DNA from 3 places in the Pantoea sp. PvP021 genome. Region 1 is predicted to be linked to each of the others. Evidence: predicted binding sites of a transcription regulator. Region 1 holds the regulator's gene; each other region holds the start of a gene.
The links. Region 1 encodes LexA, which represses DNA repair genes until DNA is damaged. Its sites were predicted from a motif close to TNCTGTATGTACATACAGNA; they were not measured.
Positions count from the first base shown of each region.

Region 2: the regulator LexA is predicted to act here: its motif matches at 3,338-3,357, upstream of ACVKSX_RS01545 (DinI-like family protein).
Region 3: the regulator LexA is predicted to act here: its motif matches at 3,949-3,968, upstream of ACVKSX_RS06560 (DNA translocase FtsK 4TM domain-containing protein).

Region 1 covers NZ_JBSRXX010000007.1:180,129-186,784, reverse strand. Annotated here, with positions in the region: gene plsB (glycerol-3-phosphate 1-O-acyltransferase PlsB) at 1-1,356, opposite strand, end outside; gene ACVKSX_RS17980 (diacylglycerol kinase) at 1,485-1,853, shown strand; gene lexA (transcriptional repressor LexA) at 1,959-2,573, shown strand; gene dinF (MATE family efflux transporter DinF) at 2,674-3,996, shown strand; gene ACVKSX_RS17965 (CsbD family protein) at 4,164-4,376, shown strand; gene zur (zinc uptake transcriptional repressor Zur) at 4,450-4,971, opposite strand; gene ACVKSX_RS17955 (conjugal transfer protein TraF) at 5,421-6,656, shown strand, end outside.
Region 2 covers NZ_JBSRXX010000001.1:351,143-357,798, reverse strand. Annotated here, with positions in the region: gene amyA (alpha-amylase) at 86-1,567, shown strand; gene yedD (lipoprotein YedD) at 1,668-2,141, opposite strand; gene ACVKSX_RS01555 (DUF6388 family protein) at 2,396-2,719, shown strand; gene iraP (anti-adapter protein IraP) at 2,922-3,221, opposite strand; gene ACVKSX_RS01545 (DinI-like family protein) at 3,396-3,635, shown strand; gene ACVKSX_RS01540 (hypothetical protein) at 3,674-3,940, opposite strand; gene ACVKSX_RS01535 (hypothetical protein) at 4,092-4,433, opposite strand; gene ACVKSX_RS01530 (hypothetical protein) at 4,420-4,803, opposite strand; gene ACVKSX_RS01525 (helix-turn-helix domain-containing protein) at 4,940-5,572, shown strand; gene ACVKSX_RS01520 (hypothetical protein) at 5,638-5,886, opposite strand; gene ACVKSX_RS01515 (hypothetical protein) at 6,206-6,406, shown strand; gene ACVKSX_RS01510 (glycosyltransferase family 17 protein) at 6,445-6,656, opposite strand, start outside.
Region 3 covers NZ_JBSRXX010000001.1:1,420,861-1,427,516, reverse strand. Annotated here, with positions in the region: gene cydC (heme ABC transporter ATP-binding protein/permease CydC) at 1-14, opposite strand, end outside; gene cydD (heme ABC transporter permease/ATP-binding protein CydD) at 14-1,783, opposite strand; gene trxB (thioredoxin-disulfide reductase) at 1,927-2,895, opposite strand; gene lrp (leucine-responsive transcriptional regulator Lrp) at 3,416-3,910, shown strand; gene ACVKSX_RS06560 (DNA translocase FtsK 4TM domain-containing protein) at 4,029-6,656, shown strand, end outside.

The DNA.
Region 1 (6,656 bases):
CTGCATGAAGCCCTCTTTCTCTTTCGCCGCGCCGCGCAGTTCTTTAGCGTAAGTGCCCACTTCCATCACGTGCTCATAGCCGATGTAAATCGGCACCAGCGTGATGGGGCGATTTCCGCCGCGCAGCATCGCCTGCAGCGTCATGGCTAAGGTGCCGGTTTTAGGGTCCAGCAGGCGACCGGTTCGTGAACGGCCTCCTTCGACAAAGTACTCAACCGAATAGCCGCGGGTGAACAGCTCGCCGAGATATTCGCGGAATACCGTGGCGTAGAGCTTGTTGCCTTTAAAGGTACGACGAATAAAGAAAGCGCCCAGGCGACGGAAAATCGGGCCGGCTGGCCAGAAGTTGAGATTGATACCGGCTGCGATGTGCGGCGGCACCAGACCCTGATGATAGAGCACATAGGAGAGCAGCAGATAATCCATGTGGCTGCGATGGCACGGCACATAGACAATCTCGTGGCCATCCTGCGCCAGCTGGCGAACTTTTTCTCCGCCATTGACGTTGATGCCCTGATAGAGCCGACTCCAGAGCCAGCCCATCACGCGGTCAGTTACGCGGATGGCTTCATAGGAGAAGTTTGCCGCAATCTCCTCCATCATCTCGACGGCATTCTGCTGCGCTTTCTCATGGGAGATTTTTTTGCTGCGAGCTTCATCTTCTACTGCTTTTTCAATCGCTTTGGATTGCAGCAGACGAGTAAACAGATCCTGACGCGCCGGCAAGCGCGGGCCAATCGCCGCCAGCCGCTGGCGGGCAAAATGAATGCGCGCCACACGAGCCAGCTTCTGGGCGATCGACTGATCCGTACCGTGTTCAGTTGCCATGCGGCGCAGCGACACTGTCGGCGAGAAGCGGACAAAACTGTCGCGCCCGTGCCAGATCACCGCAAAAAACTTCTGCACCCCGTTCAGCACCCGCAGGTGTGGCGTTGCTTCGCCCTGGACTTCACGTCCTGGTGCGCGGCCAAACATCACCGTGACCGGCAGCATCTGAATATCCAGCTTAGGGTTATTGCGATGCAGGTCCAGGTAATCGTGAAAAATTTTCACGGATTCAACGCTGGGCACAAAATAGGGGAAGACGCGAGGGCCATTGTGGATAAAGACATGGCGCGGCAGCAGAGAACCATCAATCTCCAGCGGAGTGAGCGGGTCGGGCAGATGATGCCGCAGACACTGTGCGCGTAAAGTCAGTAAGTCGGCCTTCGAATCGTAAGGCAAAACATACATAATAGGTCGGGTCGGATCCAGACCATGTTCAGACACGGGATCGGCCGGAATGGCCTTACTTTTTACCAAAAACGACAGTGGTAAATTAAGCAGTTTGTAATAGAGTTTACGCCAACCTGACATAGACAACATGAAGCCTCTTGTTAGCAAAGCGCCGCAAGCATACCAGAAAGCGCAGCGAAGATCTGTGGTGGTGCCAATTGCACGCAGCCCAGACATTGACGTCAATCCGATGAAAGGGTTCCCACATCATGGCAAATAATGCCACCGGACTTATCAGAATAGTAAAAGCTGCAGGTTACTCATGGCAGGGACTGCGTGCCGCCTGGCAACATGAAGCGGCGTTTCGGCAGGAAGCGCTGGCTGCGCTGGCTGCTATTGTTATCGCGTGCTGGCTGGATGTCGATGTGGTCTCCCGCATCCTCATGATTGGGGCGGTGGTGCTGGTGGTCATTGTTGAAATCCTCAATAGCGCCATTGAAGCAGTGGTCGACCGCATCGGTCAGGAGCATCATCCGCTGGCGGGCCGGGCAAAAGACATGGGCTCGGCGGCGGTGTTGATCAGCATCTTACTGGCACTCTTCGTCTGGATCGCGCTGCTCTGGACACATTTGCGATAAGCCTTCCATAACGCGTCTGAGGGCGCGTTTTCCCTGACAATCGGTTTCCATTTCACCAATACCTGTATATACTCACAGCGACTGTATAAACAACCAGGGGGCGGGATGAAAGCATTAACCAGCAGGCAGCAGCAGGTCTATGACCTGATTCGCGACCATATTTCTTCAACGGGCATGCCGCCTACGCGTGCCGAAATCGCCGCGCAGCTGGGCTTCCGTTCGCCGAACGCGGCAGAAGAGCATCTGAAAGCGCTGGCGCGCAAAGGCGTCATCGAGATCGTTTCCGGTGCATCGCGCGGCATTCGACTGTTAATGGAAGAAGAAGCCTCAGAAGGGCTACCGCTGATTGGCCGGGTTGCTGCCGGTGAGCCGATCATGGCGCAGGAACATATCGAAACCCACTACAAGGTCGATCCGGGCCTGTTTAAGCCGTCTGCTGACTTCCTGCTGCGCGTCAGCGGAATGTCGATGAAAGATATCGGGATTATGGATGGCGACCTGCTCGCGGTGCATAAAACCCAGGATGTGCGTAACGGCCAGGTTGTGGTTGCCCGCATTGATGATGAAGTCACCGTTAAGCGCTGGAAAAAGCAGGGTGCTATCGTGCATCTGCTGCCGGAAAACAGCGATTTTGACCCGATTGTCGTCGATACCCGTGCGCAGTCACTGACCATAGAAGGTCTGGCTGTTGGCGTGGTGCGCAACGGCGAGTGGCTCTGATTCTTCTGCCAGCGTGCATTCGCCTTCTCTGATGCTATTCTGTCTGCCCTAATTTTGTCGCTGCCTCTTTTGCGCAGCGACACTGAGCACGGAACGGCGAATGCGCTTTATTACGGCAACCGATAAAAATCTCTGGCGGCTTGCGCTGCCGATGATCCTTTCAAATATCACCGTTCCCTTACTGGGAGTGGTCGATACTGCAGTAATTGGTCATCTCGACAGCCCTGTCTATCTTGGCGGGGTTGCGGTCGGGACTACAGTGACCAGCTTCCTCTTTATGCTGCTGCTTTTCCTTCGAATGAGTACCACTGGCCTTACGGCGCAGGCATTTGGCGCTGGCGATAAAATGGCGCTGGCACGCGCGCTGACTCAGCCGCTGATCATTGCGCTGCTGGCGGGCGTACTGTTCATCGCTTTGCGTTATCCGATTATTCAGCTGTCGACCCATCTGGTTGGCGGCAATCCCGATGTACTCGAACAGGCGGCACTGTTTATTCAGATTCGCTGGCTCAGTGCGCCTGCCACGCTGGCAAACCTGGTCATTCTGGGCTGGCTGCTGGGCGTGCAGTATGCACGCGCGCCGGTGATCCTGCTGGTGGTGGGCAACCTGGTTAACATCGTGCTCGATCTCTGGCTGGTGATGGGGCTGCACTGGGGTGTCGCGGGGGCGGCAACCGCCACGGCGCTGGCGGAATACATTACGCTGGTTGTCGGCAGCATCATGGTCTGGCGGGTGTTAAAACTGCGCGGAATTACGCTTAGCCTGTTGAAGCAGAGTTGGCGCGGTGACAGCGGCCGGCTGCTGCGACTGAACCGGGACATCATGCTGCGCTCTCTGATGCTGCAGCTCTGCTTCGCCTCGCTGACCGTACTGGGTGCCCGGCTGGGTCCGGATGTGGTGGCGGTTAACGCAGTATTACTGATGTTCATCACTTTTACGGCTTACGCGCTGGATGGCTTTGCCTATGCGGTTGAAGCTTTTGCGGGTGAGGCGCATGGTGCAAAAGATGGCAGCAAGCTCCTGCGCGTCTGGCACTCTGCCTGTCGGCAGGCGGTGGTGGTGGCGCTATTCTTCTCGCTAATCTATGCCATTTTTGGCCCGCAGATCGTTACCCTGCTGACCTCTCTTCAGTCACTCCAGCAGACAGCGGACCGCTATCTGGTCTGGCAGATGATAATGCCGCTGATCGGCGTCTGGTGTTATCTGCTGGATGGCATGTTCATCGGAGCGACGCGCGGGCGTGAGATGCGTAACAGCATGGTAGTTGCCGCAGCAGGCTATTTTCTGACGCTGCTTAGCGTACCGGTGTTAGGTAACCATGGTCTGTGGCTGGCGGTCACGGTTTTCCTGGCGCTGCGCGGCCTGTCGCTGTGGCTCATCTGGCGTAAGCACTGGCGTCAGAACAGCTGGTTTGATGCATGAGTCAGCAGTGGCTGCACGCAAGCCGATACGGATTATTCTGTATTATTCCACGGTTAATAAATTGGCTACTACAATTAACTCTATGCAGCGCAGTTAACCAGCGCTTTGTATCGTTATTTTGTTAAGTAGCAAGATAATCATTAAAACCCGAGGATTGGAGGTCTGCCATGAATAAAGACGAAGCAAGCGGCAACTGGAAGCAGTTCAAAGGCAAAATGAAAGAGAAATGGGGCAAGCTGACCGACGATGATATGCAGGTTATCGAAGGTAAACGCGATCAGCTGGTCGGCAAAATCCAGGAGCGTTACGGCTCTACGAAAGATGAAGCCGAGCGCGAAGTAACCGCCTGGGAAGGTCAGAACAAAGATCACCGCTGGTAATCAGACAATAGCTTGATAATCAGCTGAATGCGTTCCGGTGGGCCCTCACCGGAACCGCACAAGGATGTGCCGATTACCCGCGTTTCCCCCGCTTTTTACCCTCATCCTGATGGTCATGCTCGCAGCTTTCATGGTGCGTACAGGCTTCAACCGCAGCACAATTTTCACATAAACCATGCGCTTCAATCACGCTGTGGCGTAATGCAAACTGCGCTTCACCTGCCAGACCAGCAATAATCTTCTCTACGCCCTGCGCCTGCTTCTCTGTAACGGCGGCACAGCGGTCACAGACCAGCATCACCGATGTATGTGCTGGTGCCTCAAAATGGTGACACATGACGTAGCTGTTGTTGGATTCCACCCGATGAATGAAACCCTGCTCCAGCAGGAAATCGAGCGCCCGGTAAACCGTGGGAGGCTTGGCCTGCGGCTCGCTGACCCGGAGTTGATCCAGCAGATCGTAGGCGCTGATCGAGCCAGGCTGCTCGGCCATCAGGCGCAACACTTCAGCACGCTGCGAAGTCAGACGCACACCGCGCTGCAGGCACATCTTTTCGGCCTGAATCAAAATTTGCTGCGACGTCATGTTTGTCATGAAAATTCTCCGCTGGATAAGTGATGTTATTTTATCACACATAGTTTCGCGGCGCTGAGGTTGGTTTTCGTCTGAAAAACAGCATCATTTGCCTGATAAAGCAGCAGAATCAGAATTTAAGCCGTCTTCTATCTCAAATCTGACGACAAATCAGATCCATTCCGAATCAACCTGAAGCGGAATTTGTTGGCATTTTGCTTTGCATCTCACTGAGTTAAGAAGTAATGTTCAGAAAGACTTAAGAAAAGTCTGGCATTATTTGAAATATCCCAATGCAGTTTGAACAATTACAACGGTTTTTTGATTGGAAAACGTCCAATCCTTTGAATTAAGACACTGTTTCCTTTGAATTCACAGCAATAACGCGTTAGCCAGGGTTCACAATAGGGCTAACAAACTATTCAGTCATTGAATGTTTCAATGGCAATTTCTCAGGTGATGGCAGGCAAATGGTGAAAAAATCCGCTCAACGTTCAGCGCTAATCTACACAGCTGTAACGACCGCGCTTTTCCTTTCTTCTTCCGCCATGGCGGCAGGGACCTGGTATGATGCACGTAATGACGCCATGGGCGGCACCGGCGTAGCATCTTCTCTTTATGGCTCCGCAGTGCTGGCGAACCCGGCATTAATGACGCGCGCCAAACCCGACGATAGCGTCAGCATTATTTTTCCCTCAGCGGGCATTCAGGTGACTGACAAAGATAAGCTGATAGATAAAGTGGATGATATTACCGACACCGTGGACCGTTACCGCACGGTGCTGGGTAACCTCACACCAGCAGATTTCTTCCGTGCTAACTCTGAATTGCGCGCGGCCTCAGGTGATGTGGCAAATAAGCTAAGCGATTTGCGCGGTAACAAAGCAGACGGTTCTGCCGGCGCGGCCGTGGCCGTTACCATCCCCAACGACACTCTGCCTTTCGCCTTTATTACTAAGGCCTACGGTACAGCGCACGTCCGCGCTAACGTGGTACAGAGTGATATTGACTACCTGCGCAGTATAGAAAACGGGGCGTTTCCTCGTCCTGGCGATCAAAATAACCTGCGCTCCAGCGCGAATGGCTTAGCGGCGCTGGTCACCGATTATGGTGTTGCGGTGGCGCATGAGTTCACCATCGCTGGTCAGCCAGTATCGGTAGGCGTTACACCGAAAGTGCAGAAAACCTGGCTCTATAACTACACCGCCAGTATTTACAACTACGACAAAAGTGACATCAATAACAGCCAGTATCGCAGCACCGACACCGGCTTTAACGTTGATGCCGGTCTGGCGACCACCTTTGCTGAAAACTGGACGCTGGGTGTAACCGGACAGAACCTGGTTTCACGCGATCTGCAGACCAAAGAGGTCAATGGTTTCCGCGACACCTACCAGATCCGCCCGCTGGTCACCACCGGTCTGGCCTGGGATAAAGGTCCGTTTACCGTGACGGGCGATGTGGATCTGACTGAAACCAAACGCTTCAAAACTCAGGATAACAGCCAGTATGCGGCAGTGGGCGCGGAATACCGCGTACTTGACTGGCTGCAGCTGCGTGCAGGTTATCGTGCGGACATGCGTTCTAACGACGAAAATGTCGCTACGGCCGGTTTTGGTCTGTCACCGTTTAACAAAGCCGTACATCTGGATCTGGCGGGCTCTGTAGGTGCTAACAACACCTGGGGCGCGATGATGCAGCTGGGC
Region 2 (6,656 bases), on a different contig from region 1:
GCCGCCAGATTTATTTTTCTGCGCGGCGTCTCTTTTTTGCCGCTTACTCCATACTTGATTTTCATCATCCCCTGGAGTGTGGTACATGCAAAACCCAACGTTATTACAGTTTTTCCATTGGTATTACCCGGATGGCAGCAAACTGTGGCCGGAAGTCGCCGATCGTGCGGCCTGGCTCAGCGAAATAGGTATCACCATGGCGTGGTTGCCACCGTGCTACAAAGGAGATTCGGGTGGCTATTCTGTCGGTTATGACAGCTACGATCTGTTTGACCTGGGTGAATTTGATCAGAAAGGCGGTGTTGCCACCAAATATGGCGACAAACAGCAGTTACTGGCGGCAACAGAAGCCCTGCGCAGTCACAACGTTGGAGTGCTGCTGGATGTGGTGCTCAACCACAAAATGGGTGCCGACGAAAAAGAGACGATCAGCGTTAACCGCGTCAATCCCGATAACCGCGATGAAATCTACGACGAAGTGGTCGGGTGCGAGGCCTGGACGAAATTTACGTTTCCGGCACGCGCCGGGGAATATTCGAAATTTATCTGGGACCACAAATGCTTTAGCGGCGTAGACCACATCGAAAATCCGGACGAAAACGGCGTATTCAAAATCATCAATGACTACACCGCCGAAGGCTGGAACGACCAGGTTGATAACGAGCTGGGTAATTTCGACTATCTGATGGGCGCCAACATCGATTTCCGCAACAACGCGGTCAGGGAAGAGCTCAAATACTGGGCGCGCTGGGTGATGGAACAGGTGCCCTGCACCGGCTTTCGTCTGGATGCGGTAAAACATATCCCGGCCTGGTTCTACAAAGAGTGGATCGACCATATTCAGGAGGTTGCTGAGGAGCCGATGTTTATCGTCGCGGAATACTGGTCGTTTGAAACGGAGAAGCTGCAGGAGTATGTGCATCAGGTAGAAGGCAAAACCATGCTGTTTGATGCGCCACTGCACATGAACTTCCACCAGGCCTCAACCGCGGGCAGCGCCTACGACATGAGCCAGATCTTTGCTAACTCGCTGGTGGTCGCTGATCCGTGGCATGCCGTGACGATCGTGGCTAACCACGACACCCAGCCGCTACAGTCGCTGGAAGCACCGGTAGAAGCCTGGTTTAAACCGCTGGCCTATGCGCTGATCCTGTTGCGTGAGCAGGGTGTGCCCACCATCTTCTATCCCGACCTGTTCGGCGCGACCTATGAAGATGAAGGCGGCGACGGCGAGAAGCACAAAATTGAGATGCCGGTAATCCCTGAACTGGAAGGATTGATCCGGGCGCGCCAGCAGTATGGCTGGGGCGTGCAGACCGACTATTTTGATCACCCAAACTGCGTGGCCTTCAGCCGCAGCGGCACCGAAACACAGCCAGGCTGTGTGGTGATCATGTCGAACGGCGATGCCGGTGAGAAAAGCGTGCCGATGGGTGAAGGTTTTGCCGGTAAGGTCTGGCGCGATCATCTGGGGAATCGGGAAGAGACCATTACTGCCGACGAGCACGGCACGGCGGTCTTTGTCTGTAACGGTGGCAGTGTCAGCGTCTGGGTGGTGGCAGAATAAGGTCGTTGCCGAAGAAATGACTCAAAACTAAAACCGCCCCGGCAGGCAGAAGCGTGAAGTGCGCTCTGCCCGTCGGGGCGGTTTTGTTATGGTCCGGCTGTTATGACTTCGCGTTGTTTTCTGTAATCGGTGTGCGCAGCAGTTGCGGTTCGATGTTCTGAATCACGGCGGCTTTCGGCTGTTTCGCCACCTCTTCCAGCGCCTGCTGACACTCAACGGTCGGACGCGCCACTTTACGCAGAGTCATCCTGTCATAGCTAAGCTCGCCATTCTCCACGACCAGCGGCATCACCCGCACCTGACGCGTTACGTTGACATAATCGCCGCTTAACCGGGTCAGTTTGCCTGGCTTCGCAATCACCCGCATCCACTGACGGCAGTCCAGCGTGCTGCCATCCGCATTGATGATCACACTGGCTATCGCCTTGTCGCTGATCAGGCTGCTCTGTGGGCCGACGGTTTGCCAGGTTCCCTGCAGATCAGCGGGCGCCGGCGTTTGCACCGCATTTTCATAATCGTTGATTTGTGCACAGCCACTCAGTGCCAGCGCGGCAATCAGCATCCACTTTTTCATGTTTAATCCCTAAGATCCCATCAATGGCGGCTACGTTATAATTTTTCCACCGCGTTGCGCAAGGTATCTGGGTGTTCAAACACCACGCAGACCCTGATTGCGCCAGAATTTATCCCGCAGTGAGCTCCACGGTCAGGTTTTTGACCGGAAGTTCAGAGGCTGAACTGATGCAAACTCCGGCCTTTGTCACGCCTGACAAGCGGAAGACAACCCGCTACACTGACGCGCTGCAACAGACTTTCAGGAATATGAATATGAAAACGCCAGAAGCCTACTATGCCCAGGCGCGCGAGATGTTTTTTACCGCGCATCCCGACTTTCAGTCTGCGCTTGATGAATTAACGGAGAGCGACGCCCGTGCGGCTAACCTGTCACTGCGACAGCTGCGCGAATGGCATGCCGAACGTATCTATGCGGCCTTTTTGCGGCAGAAGAATCTGGATGGAATGATCTTTTCTATTCAGCTCGCTGAGTCGGATAAAGCGGTGGCGGCTGAAGCTATCGAGACTTATCTCAAATCTCATGCTGAGTCGCTGGGGATGAGCTGGGAAGAGTTTTGCATCAAAAACGAGCTCTAATCAGGGCCGCGCTGAAGTTGTATCTTGCACACACCTCCAACCAGTTTCGGCACTGCAGATAAAATTGTACTAAACAGGGGAAAGTGTATAACTTCGGCGTGCGACTCAGGTCGTGATTGTCCTTTAACGAATAGTGCTGATGCACTGCCTCTGCAGGTGTTGTCTCAATTCCACCTCCAGAGGCGAATTTTTTTATCCGCCCCTACCCTTCACCTTCCGTCGCTTTACCCTTTACTTCAACATAACTCGCTACCGCCAGCAGACGATTAATATGCGTCAGTAGCAGATCCACATCAGACTGCAGAAACTCGGTCGAAGATTTCGACGCGGTAATAATGGCATCCTGCACCGTTTCTGAAATGGTCAGCGAGTTGTCCTGTTTCGCCTGCACCAGCAGCGCCGCAACCAGCAGGGACTGCGCTTCAAGCTGCGCCGTCAACTCTTTTGCATCGACGTCCATCTTTGCCAGTTTTAGCAGAATATCAATTACCAGTTGTCGCATCGCGGACCTCCTAAAAGTAAGCCGCCATTATGTCGCGATGCGTGCGCATTTTGCTAGTCGAAGATTGAGGTTTATGCGAGATAAAAATTTACACGAAATCAGGCGCGCTGCCTTGCTACTGTTTTTATTTACAGTATTATATGTCAGCGATTTTGCCCTGAATGGATTGCCATCATGTTTGTTGAGTTGATTTATGACAAGCGCAACGTTGCCGGTTTACCGGGTGCTCGCGAGATGATTCGTGAGGAGCTGGAAAAGCGGGTGCATCGGGTGTTTCCTGACATTGAAGTTAAGGTCAAGCCCATGGAACGTAACGCGATTGATACTGATTTGAGTAAAAACGATAAAGCGACGGTTGCGCGGATTGTTGAAGAGATGTTCGACGAAGCGGAAATGTGGCTGGTGGCCGATTAATCCCTTAACGGCCACCACATCAGTTAGCGGGAGATGACTTAGCTCTCCTGCTCGCTGTGATTAACTTCAATCTCGATGTCCTGAATCGCGGCATCCAGATCTTCCAGCAGTTTACCCTGCTTATTCAGCAACGCATCGATTCGGTCGGCGTTGGTCTTGTCTTTATACTCACCGGCATCAAACGCTAACCATTGGCTGGAAAGGGTTTCGGTGTTGGTCTGAGCATAGTGACGCATCTCTTTTAGCTGAGAAGTCACGTCACGCAGATATTCAGTTTTGGTCTTGGTTTCTGTTGAATCGCTCATGCTAAATTTCCTTCTGGTCATCTATCCAAAGTGAGTAGGCTTAGCGGTTCATCAACCGGCCAATCAGCGGGCCTGCATTCAGGTACAAAATGTTGCCCGGATATTTAAAACTAGTCGATAATAGCGAAGCCGCATTAAGAATAATCGGAAGTTATGGTTTATGACCGGATTTCACGGCTGGCACCTCACTCTCAGTGACGACCTCTTTGACTTTTATGACCGTTTTGTCGGCTATGCGATCCGGTATTGCATCCAGCTTGTGCTGTATTGCTGCAACCTGATCGGTCAGCAGCTCCACTCTGTCATCACGCCGCGCCGCAATTAAGCGGTAATCCGCCCGAATCTCCTCGACCCGCTTGTTTGCGGTGTTACTGACGTAGAGAAAAATGATCGTCATCAGGATGCAAATCATCGAACAGCTCAGCAATACGCAGCCGAGGATAACTTTGCGCCGGTAAGACATCGGTGCCTTAGTGCTATTAATCGTGGCCATCACTGCGATCCTCCAGAGTTGAGATAAGCCGATCAATCTCATTACGAAATTTATCGTTCTGATCGGTTTCGGTCATTGCCAGTAAAATCCCTACCGCATTCTTGATTAACCGAAGATCCGTTTCGAGTGTCGAGATACGCCGCAGATTCCTGTCGTGCCGTTCGCGTAATTCATCGTTCTCCTCCCGTATCAGCAGGTTGCTCTCTTTCAGCAACACCACCTGCTCTTTGTAGCTGGTAATAATTTCGCCGCCGGCTCGATTACTGGTTACGATTGACGCAATTCCCGCCAATAACGGTTTCCAGAACAGTGCTGCTGCCCCCCCACCCAGAACTAACGCACCCATACTGGTAATCAGACTACTTTCCATGCCACACCCCTTTGTACGGTAAGGTCTCTGGAACTTACTGCGTGCTGTTTAGCCACGTCCCCCGCATGAAATTTAAGATTGCTTAAATACCAGGCTTAAGTATACTTAAGTCACTCTCAACCAAAAAGTCAAGCTTATGAAAAACGAAACGCTGGGTGACCGCATCCGACTCCGACGTAAATCGCTGCAGTTAACGCAGAAGCAATTGGCGCAACAGGTAAAAGTGTCCCATGTGGCGATTTCGCAATGGGAAAAAGAGGAGACGCTGCCGCGCGGTGAGAACCTGCTGCGGCTCGCCGAAGCGCTGGGCTGCGCACCGGCTTTTCTGATAGATGGGGATGGTCCTGTTTTCAGCGAAAGCGCCTGGAGTGGTTTGCATCAGATCCCACTGCTTGCACAGCGCGACGTGCCGCGATGGCTGAGCGAGGCCGGTTCCGTCCGGCATGAACTGCTGATGCACAACGACATGGCGCTTTCACAGCAGAGCTTTGCCTTCCGGGTGGAAGAACAGGCGATGACGCCCGCGATTCTGCGGAATGATGTGGTGATCATCGATCCCACGCAGTCACCTCAGCCCGGCGACTGCGTGCTGGCATTGCAGCAGCAGGTCGTGCTGCTACGCACCTGGCGTCAGCGCGGCAGTGAAAATGGCGTCATGCAGTTTGAACTGGCACCGGTCAATATCAACTTCCCTGAGCTGCAATCCAGCCGGGACAGCCTGAAGCTGATTGGTACGCTGGTGGAACTGCGACGCTACCGCCAGCCATAAAAAAACCCGCCGGGCGCGGGTTCACTTTTCATCGTACAACAGTGGCTGAGTTTATAGCCGGGCAACTACAGGGCATCGGTCAGTTGATCTACCACCACTTTGCCCTGCAGATCGGTCTGCATAATGCGGTAATTGACGGGCCATGAGCGGCGGGTACTGAGTTTATCGAACAGGGTTACGCCGCCTTTTTTAACTCCCTGGCTATTTACAATAATCCATTCGGTGACCTCTTCCTGACCACGATTTTTCAGGCTCAGCGAGCGTTGTTCGATTAACTGATCTTCAGCTTCAATCTTTAAATAGTCTCTTAACATAATTTCTATCTCCTGGTAACGCAGGCCACTATATGCCTTTTGCTAATCCGTTCAATCGAATTTATTTATCGATCTGTTTATCGACGGGAATGTGACCTGCCGCAAGCGACATGACAGGTTTGTCCATTACTGCATTAGGGATTCCCGGTTAGCATGAACCTGCTGTACACACCCAAACATCGAAAAATGACGTGTTCAGTATGAGAGAAACTCCGATTAGCCCGCCGCTGGCGGGCTTTTTTTTCTTCTTTAATCCGCTGCGCATGCGGGATGTCAGTGCTGGTCTAAACTTAAGAGACTGGAATAAAAGGAGAGAGTTATGTTTAAGCACAATACGAATGAAGAACGTAAGAAAGAAGGTGATGTCAGCAAAAGCCTGCCGGAAGCCGCGCCAAACGCTGGTAATGCTTACGAGGAAGATGATCATCCTGCCACTGATGCGCCGAAAGATCATGGCGAAGTGCCGCGCAAAAATGATGACAGCCAGGATGACAAAAAAGATCCTTACAAGGCAAGCTGATGTGCGAGAGGCGCGCCCGCTGGGCGCGCTGGTCAGCGTTAAGATTTAATGAGATCGGCAAGCTGGTGCTGATTTTCAACCAGCCAGGCTGGAAAATGTTCGGATGTCACCGGCACTATCTCCATCCTTCGCGGACGGTTCCAGATATCAATATTGTTCTCAACGCAGCGCCGTATATGATCCGGATTGTTAAATTCGGGACAGTTACGTTCGGTATGAGAAATCGAAGACATTTTTTCACTGATGCGCT
Region 3 (6,656 bases), on a different contig from region 1:
CGCAAGGCGGACATCAGCGAATCTCCTGTTGACGATGCTTCAGCATCTCACTGAAAGCACCCGGCTGTTGCGACAGCTGCTGCCAGTTACCCTGTTGCACCAGCTTACCGGCTTCCATTACCCAGAGGGTCTGCCAGTGACTTAGCGTATCAATCTGATGGGTTATCATCAGCGTGGTCTGGCGGGCTGCCGCCTGGTTCAGCGCCAGCATCACATGACGTTCACTGAGCGCATCCAGGCTGGCTGCGGGTTCATCGAGCAGCAAAAAATGCGAGGATTTATAGAGTGCGCGCGCGACCGCGACCCGCTGCGCCTGACCCACCGACAGCTGATTACCGCCATCGCCTGGCAGGGTGTCAATGCCCTGGGGCAGCCGAGGCAGGAACTCATTAATGCCGCACGACTCCAGCAGCGCCGCAAAACGCTCGTCATCCCAGGCCGCATTCATCACGATATTGTCGCGCAAGGTGGCGGCCGGTAACTGAGGATTCTGTCCTACCCAACTGAGTTGCTGATGCCAGTCACTCCGTCGTATATCGCGAAGTTCAACGCCATTCGCTTTCAGCGAACCCTGATAAGGCAGAAAACCGAGCAGGGCGTTCATCAGGGCCGTTTTACCTGCCCCGCTTTGACCGACCAGCGCAATCTGTTCGCCAGGGACGACAGTAAAAGAGAGCGGGCCGCACAACACCTGACCATCAGGCGCACAGACACGCAGATCTTCGGCGGTAAGTGCGATTGAGCGATCGGCAGTGAAGGGCAACTGGCCTTCCTGCGGCGCGGTGGCAGGCGTCGCCTGCATAAAGGCTTCAAGGGCATCGGCACCGCCTACAGCCTGGGCTTTGGCGTGATAGAAAGCGCCGAGATCGCGCAGCGGCTGGAAAAACTCCGGGGCGAGGATCAGCACCAGAAAGCCGGCAAACAGCGTCACGCCCTGGCCGTAATCACCAAAATGCAATTCGCCCAGATAGGAGAAACCAAAGTAGACGGCCACCACGGCAATCGCCAGCGAGGCAAAAAACTCCAGCACGGCAGAGGAGAGAAAGGCTAAGCGCAGCACTTCCATGGTGCGCTGGCGAAAATCGGTGGTGGCGGCGGCAACCGCCTGCTGCTCCGCTGCGCCACGATGAAACAGCCGCAGCGTCTCTCTGCCGCGCAGGCGGTCGAGAAAGTTACCGCTCAGGCGGGCCAGCACCAGGAAGTTCCGGCGGTTGGCCTCGGCCGCACCCATCCCGACCAGCGCCATAAACAGCGGAATCAGTGGCGCGGTGGCAAACAGGATCAGACCCGCCGTCCAGTTGAGCGGAAAAATAGTCAGCAGAATGCAGCAGGGGATCAGCACCGCCAGGGTCATCTGCGGCAGATAGCGCGCGTAATACTCCTGCATCTCTTCGATCTGCTCCAGCAGCAGCGTCGCCCAACTGCCGGCTGGCTTTCCCTGAATCCACGCCGGCCCCAGATCAGACAATCGGTCTAATACCTGCTGACGTAAAGCCTGACGGATAGCCTGTCCGGCACGATAACCGGTCAGTTCACGGGCATAGTTAATCAGGGCGCAGAGCACAAAGCAGAGCAGTAACAGCAGGATGCTGACAGTCAGGGATTCACGCGGCTGCTGGTCAACAATCAGAGCCTGCAGCAGCGAGGCCAGTAAACCCGCCTGAGCAATGATCAGAAGTGCACTTGCCATGCCCAGCAGGGTGTTGAGTCGCAACCAGCGACCGGCGAAATGACGTTGCTGACGAAGCCAGCGGGTAAGATGCTGCTGCCGCGATTTGTCCATGCGAGACCATGATGAATGTCGATGACGGGTGAAAATGGAAAGACATTTCCATCTCTTCAGGCGCAAGAATCTAGCATGAGAGCAATAAAAAAGGCGACGGAAAAACCGTCGCCTGGAACATTTGAGATCAGAGGGTTAACAACTTACTGATCGTTTTTAACCAGTCCGTCAAGAAAGCGCTCAGCGTCTAACGCGGCCATACAGCCGGTGCCGGCAGAGGTAATCGCCTGACGATAGATATGGTCCATCACATCGCCTGCCGCAAAGACGCCAGGGATGCTGGTCTGAGTGGCGTTGCCGTGCAGACCTGACTGAACTTTGATGTAACCGTTCTCCAGCGCCAGCTGACCCTCAAAAATGGCCGTATTCGGGCTGTGTCCGATAGCAACAAAAAGACCCGCCACCTCCAGCGCTTCTGTCTCATCACTGTTCTGGGTAGAACGCAGTGTCAGACCAGTGACACCCATCTGATCGCCCACCACTTCTTCCAGCGTGCGATGGGTGTGCAGCACGATATTGCCATTGCGCACTTTTTCCATCAGGCGGTCGATCAGGATCTTCTCTGCGCGGAAGCTGTCACGACGGTGAATAAGGTGCACTTCAGCCGCAATATTCGCCAGGTAGAGCGCCTCTTCCACAGCCGTGTTGCCACCGCCAATCACCGCGACTTTCTGGTTGCGATAGAAGAAGCCGTCACAGGTTGCACAGGCAGAGACGCCTTTGCCTTTAAAGGCCTCTTCGGAAGGCAGACCGAGGTAGCGCGCTGACGCACCGGTGGCGATGATCAGGGCATCTGCCGTGTATTCGCCGCTGTCACCCGTAAGGCGGAACGGACGGTTCTGCAAATCGACGGTGTGAATGTGATCGAAAATGATCTCAGTATTAAATTTTTCGGCATGCTCATGCATCCGCTCCATCAGCGATGGACCTGTCAGATCGTGCGGGTCGCCCGGCCAGTTCTCCACCTCGGTGGTAGTGGTCAGCTGTCCGCCTTTTTCCAGACCCGTAATCAGTACCGGGTTCAGGTTGGCGCGTGCAGCATAAACGGCTGCGGTATAACCCGCTGGGCCGGAGCCCAGAATGAGTAACTTACTGTGTTTGGCCGTACTCATGCGTTCCTCAGTTTCATTCGGCTGACATAGCCTGCGATTGTAGGGAATATCCGGCGACAATGACAAGGCTTAGGCAATTTTGTTAACGATAGCTGCAAACGGCGTAGACGATGAGCGACGGTTTTGCCTGGCCAATGCGCCAAAAGGGGGCAAAACTCGGGTTAGAGGGGTGCAATAGTGGAAAAATAGTCATTTAAAAACAGATACCCAGCGGACTGTCTGGCATCTTGTCCTGAATTTGGTGATTTTACTTTGACAATCGCCTGCGCTTTTGCGAAAACATTATCAGAAGCGAATAACATTTATCGGAACAAAACAGGTTTTCATCGCCCGTTTTGCACGTAACGCCGAATAAAAGCAGCCTGATATGGATAATGACGCATGCTGTGGACAGACAACATGCGTCATATCGATAGGTGTCAGAACACAGGCTCTGTTAGCTCACTTCAGAAATGCCCCGAACAATGAGCGTTTTCAGGGCGTGGCAGGTAAAGGGAAGGAATTAAGAGAGACAATAATAATGGTAGACAATAAGAAACGCCCCGGGAAAGACCTCGACAGAATTGACAGGAACATTCTGAATGAACTTCAGAAAGATGGTCGCATTTCAAACGTAGAGCTTTCCAAACGCGTAGGCTTATCGCCTACGCCATGTCTTGAACGCGTGCGTCGTCTCGAACGTCAGGGATTTATTCTTGGCTACACCGCGCAGTTGAACCCGCACTATCTGGATGCGTCGCTGCTGGTGTTCGTTGAGATTACTCTGAATCGTGGTGCACCGGATGTGTTTGAGCAATTTAACGCCGCTGTGCAAAAACTTGAGGAAACTCAAGAGTGTCACCTCGTTTCCGGCGATTTCGACTACCTGCTGAAAACGCGCGTACCAGATATGTCAGCCTACCGTAAGCTGCTGGGTGAAACCCTGTTGCGCCTGCCGGGCGTAAACGACACGCGTACGTATGTGGTGATGGAAGAGGTTAAACAGAGCAATCGACTGGTGATCAAAACTCGCTGATGCGGGGCAGGTGCAAAACCTGTGAGATTTCGGTACACTCCTGTGCATTCATACAGGATCAGCGTCGGGCTCGCCCGGCGCTGTTGCTTCTTACTTTACAGGCACCTGGAGAGTCCTCTTGAGCCAGGAATATACAGAAGATAAAGACGTTTCGTTACAATCGATGAGCAGTGGACGTCGTCTGCTGGAAGCAATGCTCATTCTGGTGGCGCTGTTTGCCATCTACCTGATGGTTTCTCTGGTCAGTTTTAACCCTTCCGACCCGAGCTGGTCGCAAACGGCCTGGCATGAACCTATCCATAATATCGGCGGCAGCGTCGGTGCCTGGCTGGCTGACACCTTACTCTTCATCTTTGGTGTGATGGCGTATGCCATTCCGCCCGTCATCCTGGGACTGTGCTGGATTGCTTTCCGTCAGCGCGACAGCCAGGACTACTTTGACTACTTTGCCGTCGGGCTGCGCTTAATTGGCGTCCTCGCGCTGGTGGTGACGACCTGTGGTATGGCGGCGCTGAACGCCGATGATATCTGGTACTTTGCCTCGGGCGGCGTGATCGGCAGCCTGGTCAGTAATGCTATTGCACCCTGGTTCAGTCCGGCTGGCGGCACGCTGATGCTGCTCTGCGTCTGGGCGGCGGGCATTACCCTTTACACCGGCTGGTCATGGCTCACCATTGCAGAAAGAATTGGTGGCGTAGTCATGGGCGTACTGACGTTTGCCAGCAACCGCTCTCGTCACGATGAACCCTGGCAGGAAGAGGATGACGAGCGGGACGCGCGTGAATACGCGGATGTGCCTGAGCTTCATGCCGCCGATCAGGATGATGATGTGCTGCTTTCTGCCCCACGTGCAGCTGCTGAGCCTGCGGCGTCACAGCAGGATCCGCTGCTGGCTAAAGCTGCAGCAGCCACCAGTGCGGCAGTCGCGGCCACCGCTGAAGCCGCCGAGGTGACCCTCGCCCCTGCAGCCACGGTGACGCCAGCATCTGTCGCTGCACCTGCTGCTGCGGTTACAGCTTCGGCGCCTGCCGCGTCAGCGACATCCATCCCTGCATCGCCGTCTGCACAACCTGCGCCTGCGTACGCACAGAGCGCGCCAGCTCCGCAGAGTGTGGCGAATTCCCCGACGCCGGCGCAGAGTGCTTCTGCACCCGCAGACTCACCACCGCTTTATCACTTTGAAATGCCAGACGACGCTCCGGCTACGCCGTCGTTCAGTGCTTACGACGATGATGAACCTAAAATGGGTAACTGGCGGGATACGTCAGCCATCCCTGCGGCATCGGCGGCAGCGGCATCCGCTGCAACGGCAGCCCAGGCAACAACGCGTACTGCGCCTGTTTTTGATTTAGCCCCTGAAACCAATCTCAATCCGCAGGTTAAACAAGGTATCGGCCCGGCACTGCCGCGTCCTAACCCGGTAAAACTGCCAACCCGTCGTGAGCTGGCCTCTTATGGCATTAAGCTGCCTTCTCAGCGCATGGCAGAAGAGAAAGCGAAAACGGAAGAGACCGAACCGGTTAGTGCTGGCTCCGTTTCCTCTGCTCCGGATGCTGAAGAGGCGCTGCAGCAGGCTGAATTGCGACAGGCTTTCCAGTCTGAACAGCAGCAGCGTTACGGCACCAGCTGGCAGCAGGACGAGGAAGATGAACAGGATGCACAGCAGCAGGATGCACTGGCGCGTCAGTTCGCCGAGCAGCAACAGCAGCGCTATGAGCCAGAAGTGAAAAAAGAGCCGGTATTAAATATTGATACCGCCTCAGCGTTTGATTTTTCACCGATGAAAGATCTGGTGGATGACGGTCCTTCTGAACCGCTGTTTACCATTGCGGCGACGCCAGAACCTGAAGCCCCAGCGGTTTCACACGAACCCTGGCAGCAGGTGAGTGAAGTTTCAAGACCTCAGGCTCCGGCTCATGTTCCTGCACCAGCCAGCTTTGCTCCGGCAGAGTCTGCCTATAGCGCCCCGGCAGCACCGTCTGAACCTGACTATGCTGCGCCTGCGGCAACCTCTGCGCCCGCTTATGGTGCCCCTGCGGCTCCTCAGGCTCCGGCGTACGCTGCGCCTGCCTATGGCACGCCAGCGGCAGCGCCGGTTCAGCCGGTGGAAGAGGCGAAACCTTCACTGCATGACAGCCTGATTCATCCGTTCCTGATGCGCCATGAGCAGCCGCTGGAGAAACCTTCCACGCCACTGCCTTCGCTGGATCTGCTGACCGCACCGCCTGAAGAGGAAGAGCCGGTTGATATGTTCTCGCTGGAGCAGACTGCCCGTCTGGTGGAGTCGCGCTTAGGCGATTATCGCGTCAAAGCGGAGGTGGTCGGTATCTCGCCTGGCCCGGTTATTACCCGTTTCGAACTCGACCTGGCACCGGGCGTGAAAGCGGCGCGTATCTCCAACCTGTCCCGCGATCTGGCGCGTTCGCTGTCGACGGTAGCGGTTCGTGTGGTGGAAGTGATCCCAGGCAAACCCTACGTGGGTCTGGAACTGCCAAACAAGCATCGTCAGACCGTCTATCTGCGTGAAGTGCTGGATTGCCCTAAATTCCGCGACAACCCTTCACCGCTGGCCGTCGTGCTGGGCAAAGACATTGCCGGTCAGCCGGTGGTGGCCGATCTGGCGAAAATGCCACACTTACTGGTCGCCGGTACCACCGGTTCCGGTAAATCTGTGGGCGTGAACGCCATGATTATCAGCATGCTGTATAAGGCGACGCCGGAAGAAGTTCGCTTCATCATGATCGAC